4 regions of the Cobetia sp. genome follow, and region 4 is predicted to be linked to each of the others. Evidence: predicted binding sites of a transcription regulator. Region 4 holds the regulator's gene; each other region holds the start of a gene.
The links. Region 4 encodes LexA, which represses DNA repair genes until DNA is damaged. Its sites were predicted from a motif close to TACTGTNTANNTANACAGTA; they were not measured.
Positions count from the first base shown of each region.

Region 1: recA (recombinase RecA) is a predicted target of LexA. The motif match lies at 2,510-2,529, and genes of this name have one in related genera.
Region 2: AC4FAH_RS09565 (YqiA/YcfP family alpha/beta fold hydrolase) is a predicted target of LexA. The motif match lies at 1,785-1,804, and genes of this name have one in related genera.
Region 3: ruvC (crossover junction endodeoxyribonuclease RuvC) is a predicted target of LexA. The motif match lies at 2,602-2,621, and genes of this name have one in related genera.

Region 1 covers NZ_CFDJES010000001.1:24,929-29,220, forward strand. The annotation lists gene alaS (alanine--tRNA ligase) at 1-269, opposite strand, end outside; gene AC4FAH_RS00120 (regulatory protein RecX) at 512-1,156, opposite strand; gene recA (recombinase RecA) at 1,329-2,396, opposite strand; gene AC4FAH_RS00130 (CinA family protein) at 2,612-3,148, opposite strand; gene mutS (DNA mismatch repair protein MutS) at 3,315-4,292, shown strand, end outside.
Region 2 covers NZ_CFDJES010000081.1:7,981-12,272, forward strand. The annotation lists partial or broken gene parE (DNA topoisomerase IV subunit B) at 1-658, opposite strand, end outside; gene AC4FAH_RS09565 (YqiA/YcfP family alpha/beta fold hydrolase) at 873-1,625, opposite strand; gene pgi (glucose-6-phosphate isomerase) at 1,889-3,592, opposite strand; gene cmoA (carboxy-S-adenosyl-L-methionine synthase CmoA) at 3,797-4,292, shown strand, end outside.
Region 3 covers NZ_CFDJES010000070.1:1,568-5,859, reverse strand. The annotation lists gene ruvB (Holliday junction branch migration DNA helicase RuvB) at 1-797, opposite strand, end outside; gene ruvA (Holliday junction branch migration protein RuvA) at 1,038-1,652, opposite strand; gene ruvC (crossover junction endodeoxyribonuclease RuvC) at 1,965-2,543, opposite strand; gene aspS (aspartate--tRNA ligase) at 2,824-4,292, opposite strand, start outside.
Region 4 covers NZ_CFDJES010000016.1:4,139-8,430, reverse strand. The annotation lists gene topA (type I DNA topoisomerase) at 1-1,707, shown strand, start outside; gene AC4FAH_RS03225 (DUF6586 family protein) at 1,707-2,186, shown strand; gene AC4FAH_RS03220 (hypothetical protein) at 2,439-2,678, shown strand; gene lexA (transcriptional repressor LexA) at 2,825-3,454, opposite strand; partial or broken gene AC4FAH_RS03210 (TetR/AcrR family transcriptional regulator) at 4,021-4,292, shown strand, end outside.

The DNA of each region.
Region 1 (4,292 bases), on a different contig from region 4:
TCGAAGAAGGTGTGGTGACGGGCGGTATAGCCGACGTTGTCCAGGTCATTGTGCTTGCCACCGGCGCGCACGCAGCGCTGCGCAGAGGTCGCACGGCTGTAGCCACGCGGATCACGGCCCAGGAAGACATCCTTGAAGGGCACCATGCCGGCGTTGGTGAACAGCAGGGTCGGGTCGTTGTTCGGCACCAGGGAGCTGGTGGGAACGATGGTATGGCCCTGCTTCTCGAAATAGGTCAGGAAGGCGTTTCTGATTTCTGCGCTTTTCATAGAGGTTCCGTAGCGATGTGCGTAAAGACGCTCCGGGGGTCTTCTGCATGACTTCCGCATGGTTTCTGCATATTCATCCATGTGGGTATGCATGGAGGTGCAATGAAAAGCATGAAAGAAGGCGCCTGCCCCGTGCCGTCGCAAGACGACCTAGTATAACGCCTGTTCGCGCAAGCTAAAGGGGGGGAAATGTCCTGAAGCGCCGGTTTGCGCGTCATGAGAGCCAAACAGTCGCCCGCCAGCTAGCCTTCCTCCCCCTCATCACTCCAGGCGGACTCCATGGCATAGCGCAGCTGCTCATAGTCGAAGCCACGCTGGAGCAGAAATCGCTCGCGCCGTGCGCGCTCCTTGTGTCCCTCGCCGGGGCCGGTAAAGCGCCTGGCCAGCGTATCGCGCGCCAGTTCGAAGAAATCCACCGCCTCGACATGACCGAAGGCATCCGGCGTCGGGTCACTGGCGGCACGCATCACGGCATTGAGCGTCTCGCTATCGATACCACGCTGGCGCAGCTCCTGCTGGATACGCCTCGGCCCCTGCCCGCGCAGCACTCGCGTCCGCAGGAAGCTGGCGGCAAAGCGCTCATCGGATTGCAGGCCCTCCTCGGCCATGCGCTCCAGCACCTCCTCGATCAGCAGCTCGACCTCATCGCGACTCAAGGCCGCCTGTGCGCCCTCCTCGCCCGCGGCTTGCCGCTGTGCCAACTCGTCATCGCTGACCGCCCGCAGGTAGTCACGCTCCTTGAGATAGTCGTGCAGCTCGCGGCGGCTATGTTCGCGGCGCGCCAGACGCGCGATGGCATCATTGCGCGCACGCCGTTGCGGCGTCATCGCGCCTGAGTCGAGCGGTTGATACTCAGGCCCACCCATTTCAGCGCTGTCATCGTGCATGGTCATGCTCCCCGGGGTTGAGCAGAAGGACATCGATGGACGTGAACGCAAGGCGCCCGCCTCCGAGTCATCGGGGCGGGCGCCTTGGGATCATCGCACCGGGTCGGAAACGACACGGTGCGATGACGCCAGCCTGGCGGCTGGCGCTCTTGCTCTTTCTTCTGGACGAACCTCAGTCGAGATCGATATCCAGGTCGTCTTCACTCTCGGCGGCCGCGGTCTCTTTCGGCTCTTCCTTGGCTTCCGGCGCTGCCAGCAACTGGGCACGGATCTGGGTTTCAATCTCCTCCATGATGGCGGGATTGTCTTCCAGGTACTGGGCGGAATTGGCCTTGCCCTGACCGATCTTGCTGCCCTGATAGCTGTACCAGGCGCCTGACTTGCCGACCAGACCACACTGCACGCCCAGATCGATCACCTCACCGGCGTGATAGATGCCCTTGCCGTAGAGAATCTGGAACTCGGCCTGACGGAACGGCGGCGCGACCTTGTTCTTGACGACCTTGACGCGGGTCTCGTTACCGGTGACTTCATCACCGGACTTCACGGAACCGGTGCGACGGATATCCAGACGCACACTGGAGTAGAACTTCAGTGCGTTACCGCCAGTCGTGGTTTCGGGGCTACCGAACATCACGCCGATCTTCATGCGGATCTGGTTGATGAACACCACCATGCAGTTGGCGTTCTTGATGTGACCGGTCACCTTGCGCAGCGCCTGGGACATCAGACGCGCCTGCAGGCCGACGTGGGAGTCGCCCATCTCGCCTTCGATCTCGGCACGCGGCGTCAGTGCCGCCACGGAGTCGACGATGATGACGTCAACGCCGCCGGAGCGTACCAGCATGTCGACGATCTCGAGCGCCTGCTCACCGGTGTCCGGCTGGGAGACCAGCATCTCGTCCAGATTGACGCCCAGCTTCTCGGCGTAGGACGGATCCAGTGCGTGCTCGGCATCGATGAAGGCACAGACCTTGCCCTGCTTCTGCGCCTGGGCGATGACCGAGAGGGTCAGTGTCGTCTTGCCCGAGGATTCCGGGCCATAGATCTCGACCACGCGCCCGAAGGGCAGGCCGCCGATGCCGAGTGCGATATCCAGCCCCAGAGAACCGGTGGAAACCGACGGGATGGCCACACGCGGGGCATCGCCCATGCGCATGACGGCGCCCTTGCCGAACTGGCGCTCGATCTGGGACAGCGCCGCGTTCAGCGCCTTGGTACGATTGTCGTCCTTTGCCATGTGGCCTCCTGTCGAACGGCGGAGCCACACGGGCTGCCACCTGGAATAGAGAATTCTATCACTGAGAGCTGAGCAGACACCGTCAGACTAGCGGCTGAGGTGTCGTGGCAAAACCCTGTATACATGGACAGTATAATGCCGCAAGTTGCGTCACTCTGCCAGTCCGGTGATGCGCTTTTTCAGGCAGCACCCTCAACGCGGGGCTTGCATCGGGCTCATGCGTCTTCGGTGCCGATCTGCAAGGCCTCCACGCGCTCGATCAAGCCCTGCAATGCCTCCCGCACCGCGGCGTCGCGCACGGCCTGCCGGTCGCCGGGAAAGTGACAGCAGCGTGCCTGCTGGCGCGCCTCGCTCCCCCACGCCAGCCATACGGTGCCGACGGGCTTCTCGTCACTTCCCCCGCCGGGGCCGGCCACACCGCTGATCGCCACCCCCAGCTCAGCGCCACTTTCGCGACAGGCGCCCCGCACCATCTCGCACACGACCGCCTCTGAGACGGCACCGAATGTTTCAAGCGATGTCTCACTGACCCCCAGCAGGCGCTGCTTGGTGGCATTGGAATAGGTCACGTAGCCCGCATCGAAATAGCTGGAGCTACCGGCAATCGCCGTGATCGCCGCACTCACCCCGCCCCCGGTGCACGACTCGGCGGTGGTGATGCGCACGCCGCGCGCGACTGCCAACGCCTGCAACTGCTCAGCCAGGGCATTCGCGCACGCAGCCTCGGGGGTCGTACCAGTCAATCGGCTCACGAACTTTCTCCTTGTGGAGGTCATCGGGTGAAAAGGGCAGCGAGCATGAGACATCACAGGCATTGGAGCCGGCCGCGCCAGTCCGTAGAATATCGCGCATCCCGCATGCCGTGCTCTCGCATGTGTGCTTTTTCCCATTGCAGTGCAGTCAAGGAAGTCCATGGCCATGGCCAAGAACAGCGCGCCCCAGATGACGCCGATGATGACGCAGTACATGAAGATCAAACGCGAGCACCCCGGCGTGCTGCTGTTCTATCGCATGGGCGACTTCTATGAACTGTTTCATGAGGACGCCAAGCGCGCAGCACAACTGCTCGATATCACGCTGACGGCGCGCGGCAGCTCCGGCGGTTCCCCGATCCCCATGGCAGGGGTGCCCTACCACAGCGCCGAAGGCTATCTGGCACGCCTGGTCAAGATGGGCGAATCGGTAGCCATCTGTGAGCAGATCGGTGACCCGGCGACCAGCAAGGGGCCTGTCGAGCGCAAGGTGGTACGTATCGTCACCCCGGGAACGCTGCATGATGAGGCGCTGCTGGATGCCAGCCGCGACAACCTGCTGGTGGCGCTGCATCGTGATGGCGAGACCTGGGGCCTGGCCGCTCTCGAGCTCTCCTCCGGTCGCTTCAGCGTGCTCGAGGTCAATGGTGATGACGAGCTGCTGGCCGAGATCCAGCGTCTGTCGCCTGCCGAAGTCATGGTCGGCGAAAGCCGTACCCTCCCCGCCAGCCTGGCCTCGCGCCCGGGCCTGACCCGCCAGAGCGATTGGCACTTCGATCACGAGACTGCCTTGCGCCTGCTGTGCGATCAGTTCGGCGTCCAGGACCTCAACGGCTTCGGCTGCAGCCACCTGACGCGCGCCGTCACGGCAGCCGGTGCCCTGCTCGACTACGCTCGCGACACCCAGCGTACCGGCCTGCCCCACGTGACCGCGCTGGCCGTCGAGAGCCGCGATGACTCGGTGGTGATCGATGCCGCCAGCCGTCGCAACCTCGAGATCGACACCAACCTGGGCGGCACCAGCGACAACACGCTGGCCAGCGTGCTGGACGTCACCGCGACCGCGATGGGTTCACGCCTGCTCAAGCGCTGGCTCAACCGCCCGCTGCGCGATCAGCTCCAGATCGGCCAGCGTCAGGCGGCG
Region 2 (4,292 bases), on a different contig from region 4:
AATCGCGCAGGCCATCCTCGTAGTGCCAGGTCGTCTCGCTGCCATCGGTCTCGATGAGCACGACCTTGAGGCCCGGACACAGCACGGCCTTGGCACGCAGCAGGTGGCGCAGGCGCGGCATCGCCAGGCGCGGGCTGTCGAAGTAGCTCTCGTCCGGCCAGAAGCGCACCAGGGTGCCGGTATTGCGCTTGCCGACGGTGCCGATCTGGGTCAGCTCCTCGGCCTTCTCGCCATTCTCGAAGGCGATGCGCTGACGCAGGCCATCGCGGCACACTTCCACTTCCAGACGCGTCGACAGCGCATTGACCACCGAGACGCCCACGCCGTGCAGGCCGCCGGAGAAGCGATAGCTGTCCTGGGAGAACTTGCCCCCCGCGTGCAGCTTGGTCAGGATCAGCTCGATGCCGGTCACGCCATGCTCGGGGTGGATGTCGGTGGGCATGCCACGACCGTCATCGCCGACCTCGATACCGCCATTCTCGAGCAGGCGCACGCGGATTTCCTTCGCGTGCCCCGCCAGCGCCTCATCGACGGAGTTGTCGATGACTTCCTGCGCCAGGTGGTTGGGCCGAGAAGTGTCGGTATACATGCCGGGCCGCTTGCGGACCGGTTCGAGGCCGGAGAGGACCTCAATGGAACTGGCGCTGTACTGACTCATCGCAGCCTTGTGTCCTTGGTGTTGACGTCCGCCATCCGACTCGCCATTTCACGTGCGCGAGACGGACAACGGATTCCTGAAAAATGAGAGACCGGCGCCTGGCGTTCAGCATCGAACGCTCTGCCAAGTCGTGCCAATCCATGTCGTGCCAAGAGGTGCCTTGCCCAGCCAGGTCGTGGTGTCTCGTAGCAGAAAGCACCACGCGCATGACCTGCTAGTCCGGCGCGACATGCATCGCCGCTGCGGTGGCGGGGGCCAGCCGGTGCCCGCCATGCGCCATGATCGCCGGCAGGTATTCCGCCAGCTGCGCAAAGCCGTGATCGCCACCCGGCGTGATGATCAAGCGACTTCCCTGATAGAGCCCTGCGGCATCATTGACATCCAATGTCTCATCGGCCGTCGCCAACAGCACCAGGGTGCGCTGCGCCGTGACCGGCTCCGCTTCCAATGCGAGCAGTCCGGGCCCGAAATCCTCGGTGACGGTGAACGTCACGCCGGTATAGGGGTTGGCATGCACCGAGCCGAGCCATTCGCTGACCAGTCGCGCGGGACGCACGGCCGGATTGATCAGCACACTGCGCGGCCCCTGACGCCAGACGCTCTGAGAAGGACCAGCCGGCCCCTCGAGGCGTGCGGCCTCACGCGCGACCAGCCAGGTGGCCAGAAAGCCGCCCATGGAGCTGCCGATCACCATGATGGCGTCATCACAGGCAGGGTCTGCGGGGTCCAGCGCCAGGCGCTCACACAACGTGAGATAGGCCGCGTTGACCGCCGCCTGACCCGCGCCGGGCTCCGGGGGGATGTCCGGCATCACGCACGGCAGGCCGAACTGCTCTGCCGCGCGCTGCATCAAGCGTGCCTTGGGCGAACAACTGGCCGAATTGAAGCCGTGCAGATACAGCAGACCCTTGACGGGCGCGGTGGCGTGCATCGCTGCCGTATCTGACGGAAAGGGGGAATTGGCCATCAGCACTCCCGACAACACGTCAGACCGCGAAACCTCCCCTCCCACGCCTCAAGATAGCTGGGCATCTCTCGAGCATTCATACGCTGGAAGCAGGGTTTTCGACAGTCCGCGTCGTGCTGTCTAGTGTAAACGATTGATTCGCTTATAGGATAGCGAGAATACTGTATAAATCAACAGAGAGCGACGACTGACGTCGCCGCTCGTCTTGCATGGCATATCAGCATGCCTTCACTCACACACACTCACTCACATCCGTCTTGGGCTCAGCGCGGGTCCTGATCCTGTGCTGCCCACACCGCTTCGATCAGCGCACGACTGGAGGCATCCAGCGTCTCGAAGCCTTCGCCGGTGGTCATGGTCGCTTCGGTGGCGGTGGCGATCTGCTTGCCCAGCTCCACGCCCCACTGATCGAACGGGTTGATATCCCAGATGGTGGCCTGAACGAAGACCTTCTGCTCGTAGAGCGCAATCAACGCACCCAGCGTTTCCGGTGTCAGCGTCTCCAGCAGCAGCGTGGTCGACGGCTGATTGCCACGGTAGCGCTTGTGGTTCGGCTGCGCCTCATCACCGGGGATGGCGTCATCGCCCAGCATCAGCACACGTGACTGGGCGAAGCAGTTGGCCAGCGTCAGGCGGTGCTGTGCCTTGAGGTGGGCGCGTGTCTCGGCGTCCTCGACGTGATCATAACGGCACATCGGCGCGATGAAGTCACACTCGACCGCCTGGGTGCCCTGATGCAGCAGCTGATAGAAGGCGTGCTGGGCGTTCGGCCCCAGCTGGCCCCACAGCACCGGACAGGTCGAGTAGTCGATCATCTCGCCATCGTTGGTCACCGACTTGCCGTTGGATTCCATCTCCAGCTGCTCGAGGTAGCTTGCGAAGTACTCCAGGCGACCGTCGTAGGGCAGGATGGAGTGGGCGCGGATATCGAGGAAGTTGTTGTTCCAGATACCAGCCAGCGCCAGCAGCACCGGCAGGTTGTCTTCCAGCGGCGCGGTGCGGAAGTGCTCATCCAGCTCATGCGCCCCGGCCAGCAGGCGACGGAAGTTGTCCATGCCGACATTGAGCGCGATGGGCAGACCGATGGTGCCCCACAGCGAATAGCGGCCGCCGACCCAATCCCAGAACAGCAGCTGATGTTCCGGCGCGATGCCCCACTCGGTCATCTTCTCCGGCTTGGCGGAAGCGCCGATGAAGTGCTGGCGGTTGATCAGCGCTTCCAGGCGCCCTTCCGGGTCGAGGCGTGATTTGAGCCAGTCGCGCGCGGTGCGGGCATTGGACAGCGTGTCGATGGTCGAGAATGACTTGGAGGACAGGATGAACAGCGTGGTTTCCGGGCTGAAGGACTCCAGATAATCCGCCAGCTGGGAGCCATCCATGGTCGAGGCGAAGTGCACGCCGATCTCGTGGATGTCCTTGGGACGGCAATCGCTCAGGGCGCTGGAGACCATCAGCGGGCCCAGGTCCGAGCCACCGACACCGAGGTTGACCACGTCGGTGATCGGCTTGCCGGTGGCGCCGCGCCACTGGCCGCTGTGGAAGGTGTCGACCATCTCGGCCAGGTGCTCGAGGCTCTCGTGGATGGCCGGCACGATATCCTCGCCGTCCACCTCGAGGCTGGCGGAGCGCGGCAGACGCAGCGCGGCGTGCAGCGCCGGACGGTCTTCGGAGCGATTGACATGCTCACCGGCCAGCAGGCGCTTGATGCCCTGCTCGACGCCGGTTTCGCGCGCCAGATCCAGCAGCAGCTCCAGGGTCTCGCCCTTGAGGCGCTGCTTGGAGAGATCCAGACGCAGCCCCGCGGCAGAGCGCGTGAAGGTCGCCACTCGGTCACGCCCTTGCGCCGCATCCTCGGCGAACAGGTCCTTCAGATGCACATCGGCCATCTGCTCTTGATGATGGCGCGCGAGAGCCTGCCAGGCCTGGGTATTACGACGCGCAGAACGTGCCGCTGATTGAGTGGACATGGCCACCTCTCTCCTTGAAGTGTAATGACCGGCCCTGCATGGCCCGGCCTGAAATCGATTGATGGAGGCATCACCCGCCGGCCGTGACGGGTGCGTCACGGGCGCCGAATGCGTAGAATGGCGGGCCCGACGGGGCGCTCTGCCCGGCCGGTCCTCGGCCACAGGCATGTCGCCCTGGCCCACTGCCCGATGAAGCCTTGATCCATGAGTGATGCATCTTACCGTGACGCGATATTTACGACACCCCTTGACCGTGTCGCCAGCTTCTCCTTCGACGAGCAGGTCGTCAGCTGCTTTCCGGACATGCTGCGCCGCTCGGTGCCGGGTTACGGTCAGATCATCGCCATGCTGGGCCTGATGGCCCGCGCTCACCTGCGCCCCGGCGCGCGGGTCTATGATCTGGGCTGCTCACTGGGTGCTGCCAGCATGGCGCTGGCCCGCGAGATGGCCGCCGAGGATATCGAGATCGAAGCCGTCGATCTGTCCAGACCGATGGTCGAGCGCGCCAGCCGCGAACTCGCCGAGGCCTTCCCCGACCACCGCATCAACGTCACCGAAGCCGACATTCGCACCCTCGACTATCAGCCGGCCGGCATGATCGTGGTCAATCTGACGCTGCAGTTCCTGCCGCCGGAAGACCGCGACGCCGTGATCGACAAGCTGTTCGCGGCGCTGGAGCCCGGCGGCGTGCTGATCCTCT
Region 3 (4,292 bases), on a different contig from region 4:
CGGTCCATGTGATCCAGGCCGTGGCTGTCGACATTGAGCATGTTGAGCGCCTTGTCGGCCACTTCCAGCGTCAAGCGACCATCCGAGCGCACTTCGGCGAAGTCACGCACCCGGCGCAGCAGGCGATTGGCGATACGCGGCGTGCCGCGGGAACGACGCGCAATCTCCAGCGCCCCTTCCATCTCGACTTCCATGCCGGAGAGCCTGGCACTGCGCGCCACGATGTCGGTGAGTGACTCGATATCGTAGAACTCGAGGCGCTGGACGATGCCGAAGCGATCGCGCAGCGGCGCCGTCAGCAGCCCCGCGCGCGTCGTCGCGCCGACCAGGGTGAATCGTGGCAGCTCAAGCTTGATCGAGCGGGCCGCGGGGCCTTCACCGATCATGATGTCGAGCTGGTAATCTTCCATCGCCGGATAGAGCACTTCCTCGACGGCCGGTGACAGGCGGTGAATCTCGTCGATGAAAAGGACATCGCCTTCCTGCAGGTTGGTCAGCATCGCTGCCAGGTCCCCTGCCCGCTCCAGCACCGGCCCCGAGGTCGACTTGATATCGACACTCATCTCGCTGGCGATGATATGCGCCAGCGTCGTCTTGCCGAGGCCGGGCGGGCCGAAGACCAGGGTGTGATCCAGACTATCGCCTCGTCCTCGCGCGGCACTGATGAAGATTTCCATCTGCTCGCGGACGATGGGCTGTCCGATGTAGTCACTCAGCGTGCGTGGCCGGTTGGCGCGATCGATCCGCTCTTCCGGATCATGCGTCGCCGCGGAGATCAGTCGGTCCGACTCCATCATGATGCTTGCTCAACTCCTGATGACGCAGGTCACGCACATGACGCGGGTCATGGGCCATGAACGTGCGTCAGTGGCAGGTGGCAAGGTTTGCCAGGGCGGTGCAACGATCTAGCGCATCTACGTTCAAGCGCGCACTTTCTACCCCAGTAACCTGCCAACCCCTAGTCAATAAATCCAATCACGATGCGCCGTTTCCTTCACGGAAACTATAGGGCGCATGTTTGCTGCCCTGGCGGGGCTTCAGCTGGCCATCTTGCGCGCCAGCGCCGCCTTGATGAGCGCTTCCGTGGAGGCGCCGGTCTCGAGCCCGGAGAGCATCTTGGCCGCCTCGACAGGCTTGTAGCCCAGAGACACCAGCGCGGCTTCGGCATCCGCCAGAGGATGCGTGACCGGCGGTTGCGGCTGGGAGGCACGCGCCATTTCATCCAGCCCATCATCCGCCGGCAGCGTCCAATGCTTGAGGCGATCACGCATCTCGATGATCAGGCGATCCGCCGTCTTCTTGCCGACGCCCGGCAGACGTGTCAGCGCCCGGCTATCTTCATCGTGAACACAGCGAATGAAATCGGACTGCTCCATTCCCGACAGAATCGCCAGCGCCAGTCGCGGACCGACACCGGAGATCTTGATCAATTCACGGAACAGACGACGCTCGGGCTCCTTGCCGAAGCCATACAGCAACTGCGCGTCTTCGCGCACCACCAGGTGGGTGTAAAGCTGGCAATGTTCGCCCACGGCCGGCAAGCCCAACAGGGTGTTCATCGAAGCTTCCAGTTCATAACCGACACCCTGTACGTCAAGCACCAGCTGCGGCGGTTGTTTTTCCAGCAATGTCCCGGTCAGGCGTCCAATCATGTTGCGGCTGTCCTTGCTCGGCAGAGAACGTGTTCGGTGGGATCGTGCTGCTCGCAGACCCGATTCTCTGCACGGATTGTTACAATGCGGGCAAGCCTACCAAAGATGAAGCGTAGGCGGCATGTCCCAGTGTCACGACGAATTTGTCGCATCTTTCTGACAGTCATACCTTGGGTGATGGCACGAAGCCTGATGCCACGCGGCTTGGCGCATCACGCAATCGGCTGCTGCCAGGCTCGGCAGACACTCTACAAGTGACTGAAAAATCGCTATTAATTGAGCACAATACCGCATTTGTCGCTCAACGGCATGTCAGGCGTCGGACTCGAAGTCTCGCCAGCTGCTGCTACGCCGCACGCGGGTTCCCTTGCGTCGACTGGTATTCCCCAGCCCCAAGGCTTCCAGCTGATCATTGCCGGGCGTCAGGCGTCGACGCGCGAAACAATGCGTCAGGGCAATGGCCAGCGCATCGGCGGCATCGGCCTGCGGCGTGGCGGAGAGCTTGAGCGTATGCGTGACCATATGCTGCACCTGAGACTTCTCGGCGGCACCGGTACCGGTCACGGCCTGCTTGATCTGCCGCGGCCCATATTCGAACACCGGCAAGCCGTGATTGGCCGCACACACGATGGCAGCTCCGCGCGCCTGGCCCAGCTTGAGCGCCGAATCGGCGTTCTTGGACATGAAGACCTGCTCGATGGCGAATTCCGCGGGGCGATGCAGGGCGATCACCTCGCTGATACCGGCATAGATCTGCGCCAGGCGCTGATCCAGGCTGACCTGTGACATGCGAATGCAGCCACTGTCCACATAGCGAGGCTGAGCCGCAGAGACATCCAATACCCCATACCCGGTCAGACGTGAGCCCGGGTCGATGCCAAGAATGATCATGCTGCCGCCTCGCTTCTCACACCTTGCCTCTTCGCTGTCGTCATCGCGCCATCGCTCTTACTGTGTATATAACCAGCCACCATGCCACAAAAAAGGCGGTGCGACACTGTCATTGCCTGACGTGAACGCCAGCAAACAGTCTCGCACCGCCTTGTCGGGCTTGCTCGCCCCTTTGCCTACCAGGCCAAAGGGGCAAACCTGCCACCGCGGGACCGCCCTTGTCTGATCGAATCAGTCCAGACGGCCCCACCAGTCACTCTCTCGGTCATGCGCCGCTGAATCAGGCCTGACCGCTTTCGTCTTCGACCTTGACCTTCTGACGCAGACGGATGTTCAGCTCCTTGAGCTGCTCACCGCTGACCACGCCCGGGGCGTCGGTCATCATGCAGCCGGCGCTCTGGGTTTTCGGGAAGGCAATCACTTCACGAATGGTCTTGGCGCCGGTCATCAGCATCACCAGACGGTCGAGACCGAAGGCCAGACCACCATGGGGCGGCGCGCCGAACTTCAGGGCGTCGAGCAGGAAGCCGAACTTCTCTTCCGCTTCTTCTTCACCGATGCCCAGCACCTCGAACACGGTACGCTGCATGGCCTGATCGTGGATACGGATGGAGCCGCCACCCAGCTCGGTGCCGTTGATGACCATGTCGTAGGCGCGAGACAGTGCCGCTTCCGGGTTGGCCTTGAGCTCTTCCGGCGTGCAGGACGGCGCGGTGAACGGGTGGTGCAGCGCGCTCAGGCGGCCGTTGGCATCGGCTTCGAACATCGGGAAGTCGACGACCCACAGCGGTGCCCACTCGCGGGTGTAGAGGTTGAGGTCTTCACCCAGCTTGACGCGCAGCGCACCGATGGCCTCGGCCACGATGTTGGCCTTGTCAGCACCGAAGAACACGATGTCGCCATCGACGGCGCCACAGCGGTCCAGCACTTCATCCACGACGTCTTCCATGAACTTGACGATCGGCGACTGCAGACCCTCGACGCCCTTGGCACGTTCGTTGACCTTGATCCACGCCAGGCCCTTGGCACCGTAGATGCCGACGAACTTGGTGTAGGCGTCGATTTCCTTGCGTGACAGGCTGGCACCGCCCGGCACACGCAGTGCGGCGACACGGCCCTTGTCGTCCTTGGCCGGACCGGAGAAGACCTTGAAGTCCACGCCGCTCATCAGGTCATCGACATCGACCAGTTCCAGCGGGATACGCAGGTCCGGCTTGTCGGAACCGAAACGGCTGATGGCCTCGGAGTACGGCATGGTCGGGAAGTCGCCCAGCTCGACATCGAGCACTTCCTTGTAGAGGCCACGGATCATGGTCTCGGTCATGCCCATGATGTCCTGCTCGTCGACGAAGCTGGCTTCGAGGTCGATCTGGGTGAACTCCGGCTGACGGTCAGCGCGCAGGTCTTCATCACGGAAGCATTTGGCGATCTGGTAGTAACGATCGACACCGGCGACCATCAGCAGCTGCTTGAACAGCTGCGGAGACTGCGGCAGTGCGAAGAAGCTGCCGGCGTAGGTGCGGCTCGGCACCAGATAGTCACGTGCGCCTTCCGGCGTGGCACGTGTCAGGATCGGAGTTTCGATGTCGAGGAAGCCCAGGGCTTCGAGCTGGGCGCGCACGCTGTGAGTGATACGCGAGCGCAGACGCAGCTTCTCGATCATGTCGGGACGACGCAGGTCGACATAACGATACTTGAGGCGAACTTCCTCACCGACCTTGTTGTGGTCGTCGAGCTGGAACGGCGGCG
Region 4 (4,292 bases):
GTCAAGAAGACCATGATGATGGCCCAGCGTCTCTACGAGGCGGGTTACATCACCTACATGCGTACCGACTCGACCAATCTGTCGGCGGACGCGGTGGCCACGGCGCGCGACTTCATCAGCGAAGAATACGGCAGCAACTACCTGCCGGAAGCGGCCAACGTCTACTCCAGCAAGGAAGGCGCCCAGGAAGCGCACGAAGCGATTCGTCCTTCCGAAGTGTCGCGCCGTGCGACTGATCTCGCCGGCATGGAGCGTGACGCCGAGCGCCTGTATGAGCTGATCTGGCGTCAGTTCGTGGCCTGTCAGATGCTGCCGGCCGAATACCTGTCCTCCACGCTGACCATCGAAGTGGATGGCTACGAGCTGCGCGCCAAGGGCCGTGTGCTCAAGTTCGACGGTTACACGCGTGTCATGAAGCCGATGGGCAAGAAGGAAGAGGACCAGTCGCTGCCGGACCTCGCCATCGGCGAGAAGCTGGACCTGGTCGAGCTGCAGCCGCTGCAGCACTTCACCAAGCCCACGGCGCGTTACACCGAGGCCAGCCTGGTCAAGGAGCTGGAGAAGCGCGGTATCGGTCGTCCGTCCACCTATGCCGCCATCATCTCCACCATCCAGGACCGTGGCTACGTGGCGCTGGAAAACCGTCGCTTCTATGCCGAGAAACTGGGCGACATCGTCACCGATCGCCTCAGCGAGTCCTTCAAGGACCTGATGGACTTCGGCTTCACGGCGCGCATGGAAGACTATCTCGATGAGGTGGCCAACGGCGGGCGCAACTGGCGTGAGCTGCTGGACACCTTCTACGCCGAGTTCAAGGCCGAGCTGGACCACGCCCAGTCCGAAGAGGGCATGCGTCCCAACCAGCCGGTGCCGACGGACATCGCCTGCCCGACCTGTGGGCGTGAGATGCAGATTCGTACCGCCTCGACCGGGGTCTTCCTGGGCTGTTCCGGCTACAACCTGCCGCCCAAGGAGCGCTGCAAGACCACCATCGATCTGCTGCCGGGCGATGAAGCCGTGGCGGCCGATGCCGGTGAAGATGCCGAGACGGATGCGCTGCGCGCCAAGCGTCGCTGCCCGATCTGCGCCACCGCGATGGACAGCTACCTGATCGATGAGCAGCGCAAGCTGCACGTCTGCGGCAATAGCCCGGACTGTGTCGGTCACGAGGTCGAGGAAGGTCAGTTCCGCATCAAGGGCTACGATGGCCCGGTGATCGAGTGCGACAAGTGCGGTTCCGACATGCAGCTCAAGACCGGGCGTTTCGGCAAGTACTTCGGCTGCACCAACGAGAATTGCAAGAATACCCGCAAGCTGCTCAAGTCCGGTGAGGTGGCGCCGCCGAAGATGGACCCGATTCCGATGCCGGAACTTGCCTGCGTCAAGGTCGAGGACCACTACGTGCTGCGCGATGGCGCCAGTGGCCTGTTCCTGGCGGCCAGTCAGTTCCCCAAGAATCGCGAGACGCGTCCGCCGCTGGTCAAGGAGCTCAAGGCGCATGCCGACGAGCTGCCGGAGAAGTATCACTTCATTCTCGAAGCCCCGGATCAGGACCCGGACGGACGTCCGGCGCAGATTCGCTTCTCGCGCAAGGTCAAGGCTCAGTACGTCATGACCGATGAGGAAGGCAAGGCGACCGGTTGGAAGGCGACCTACGACAACGGCCGCTGGGTCGTCGAGGACAAGCGCAAGGGAGCCAAGAGCTGATGAGCCAGCGTGCCCGTACCAATCAGCTGCTGTATCAGGCCGAGTTGCTGCTGGCCCAGTCAGCAGCCTCTGGCGACGATGAGCATGCCGTGGCGCGTCGCATGGCCGGTGAAGAGGGCGCGCTCGCCCTGCTGGAGCTGGCGCTGGCGTCATTGCTGGAAGAGTGTGCCGTGACGGCGCGCTGGCCAGAGGGTAGCTGGCGCGAGCGCCTGGCGTCGCCGCCGACGCCCATCGCCGAGGTCGAGCAGCTGCGCAGCCTGCTGGAGCATTCCGACAGCTGGTTGTCTGAGCTGGTCGCGGATGTGACCCGCCTGCATGAAGAGGGCGGCGTCGCTCGCCGCGAGGAATCGCGTTCGCGTGGTGATGGTCTGATCATCGCGGCAGCCTCGAGCGCCTCGCTGGCCGAGCGTCTCAGTGCCGCCATCACGGCATTCAAGGCGCTGCTGCCGCAGCTGCGCGAGTCGAGTGTCGAGTGGTAGGTCAAGGCGTTGATCTGGTGCTGCACGCTGGTGATGACTGGCGCATGGCAATCGGGTGACGTTTCGCCTTCACGGGTGCTAGACTGATCGCATTGTGGCAAGCCCTGCATTCTCCGGTACGACCATGGCTCTGGCTGTGGTCGTACTTTTTTCTGCGTCGCTGATGGCAACGCGGTGCCGGGCTTGCCAGCCGTCGCGCTGACGATTACAACGACGCCGGTATCTCGCGAGATGCCGTGCAGGAGGAATGACGTGTCCGATCCCGCCGTACTTGAAATTGTGCAAATGGAAGATGGTGAAGTGATTCTGCGCGCCGCGGAAAGCGAAGGTGAGCCGCTGCTCAGCATTCGCATTTCGGACGAGGCCGCCGATCTGCTGCGTGACAATCGTTTCGAGGTCGCGCGTGAGATGATCGACCACGCCATCACCCGGACTCGCCTCTGGGATGGCGAAGAAGACGAGGACGAGCAGTCAGAAGGCATCGTGCACTGATTCATCGCTCGCGCTTCGCGCACAAAAAAACCCGCCTCGAGGCGGGTTTTTTTGTGCAATGCGTGCGGCTTTTCTGTTGCTCAGAGCTCTGCGAGAAAGGTGCTGCTGGGCATAGCTCGTTGCTCAAAGCGCTGCTGGTCAAGGCCTCAGTGCAGGCCGCCATCGCGGATGACGCCCACCCCGAGACCTTCGATCTCCAGGCTGTCCGTGCGCAGGTCGACCTTGATCGGCGAGAAGTCCTCGTTCTCGGCTTCCAGCCACACGTAGTGCCCGTCACGGCGGAAGCGCTTGACGGTGACCTCATCCCCCAGACGTGCCACTACGATCTGTCCGTCACGCACGCTGCTGGTGCGGTGCACGGCCAGCAGGTCGCCTTCCAGAATTCCCACGTCCTTCATCGACACGCCGCGCACGCGCAACAGGTAGTCGGCAGCCGGCGAGAAGTAGTCGCTCGGCAGCGGGCAGTGACGGTCGATATGCTCGCTGGCAAGAATCGGACTGCCGGCGGCCACTTCCCCGATCACCGGCAGGCCATCGTTGGCGCTGTCGTCGACGTCAGCCAGCGACGGCACGCGAATGCCGCGAGAGGTGCCCGGCACCATCTCGATGGCGCCCTTGCGCTTGAGGGCACGCAGATGCTCCTCGGCAGCATTCGGTGAGCGGAAGCCCAGCGCCTGGGCGATTTCGGCCCGCGTCGGCGGGTAGCCAGAGGACTTGATGGTCTTGATGATGAAGTCGAAGACATCCTGCTGGCGCGGAGTAAGCGGCTGGGTCATGGCATTGCCTTTGGCCTGGGCGGCATCTTGAGCTGACGGCACGGGGTGTGCATCCATACAACTGTCATTGTATCCAGTCATGGCGGTCATGCAAGGCATCGTGGCTTGCGTGGTGGCCTCAAAGGGCAGGTAGTCGCCGAGATATCGCTGTCTGGCGACTTTTCGTGCCGATATCCGAGGCATTCTTTCTTGATGGGAATGTCTGGAAGTGAATGCCTGGAGATTAATGTCTGGAGATGAATGTCTGGAGATGAACCCGGCCTGGCTCTGGCGGGGTGGTCAGTCACCGAGCATGACGAGCCCTTGAATCGGGATGGTCAGCGTTGAGGGAATATCAGGCTTGGCTAAACCTCTGGCGTTTGAAACGCGAGAGAATTGTCAGTCATGGCATGGCGCGCTAGAATCAAAGTGTTTCAAACGAATGTTCGTCGATGGCGGTGCTCACGGGTGCCGTGATCGAACGTGCCTTGCGGTGAACATGCACCACCTCATGAGAGAGTCGCCGCGCGGGGCTTGCGCCGTGACCTACGACTCCAGTTCTTTTCTACCTGACAAGGGTTCCGCCCATGGCCCAGACCGATACCGTTACCCGCATCCTCGATACTGCCGAGGTGCTGTTCGCCGAGCGCGGCTTCGCCGAGACCTCACTGCGCAACATCACCAGCAAGGCCAAGGTCAATCTGGCGGCGGTGAACTACCACTTCGGCTCCAAGAAATCGCTGATCCAGGCGGTCTTCGCGCGCTATCTCGACCCGTTCAGTGAGCGTTTCCACGCGGCACTCGACAGCATCGAGCAGCAATACGCCGGGCGTCAGGTGCCGCTGGAGGTCCTGCTGGA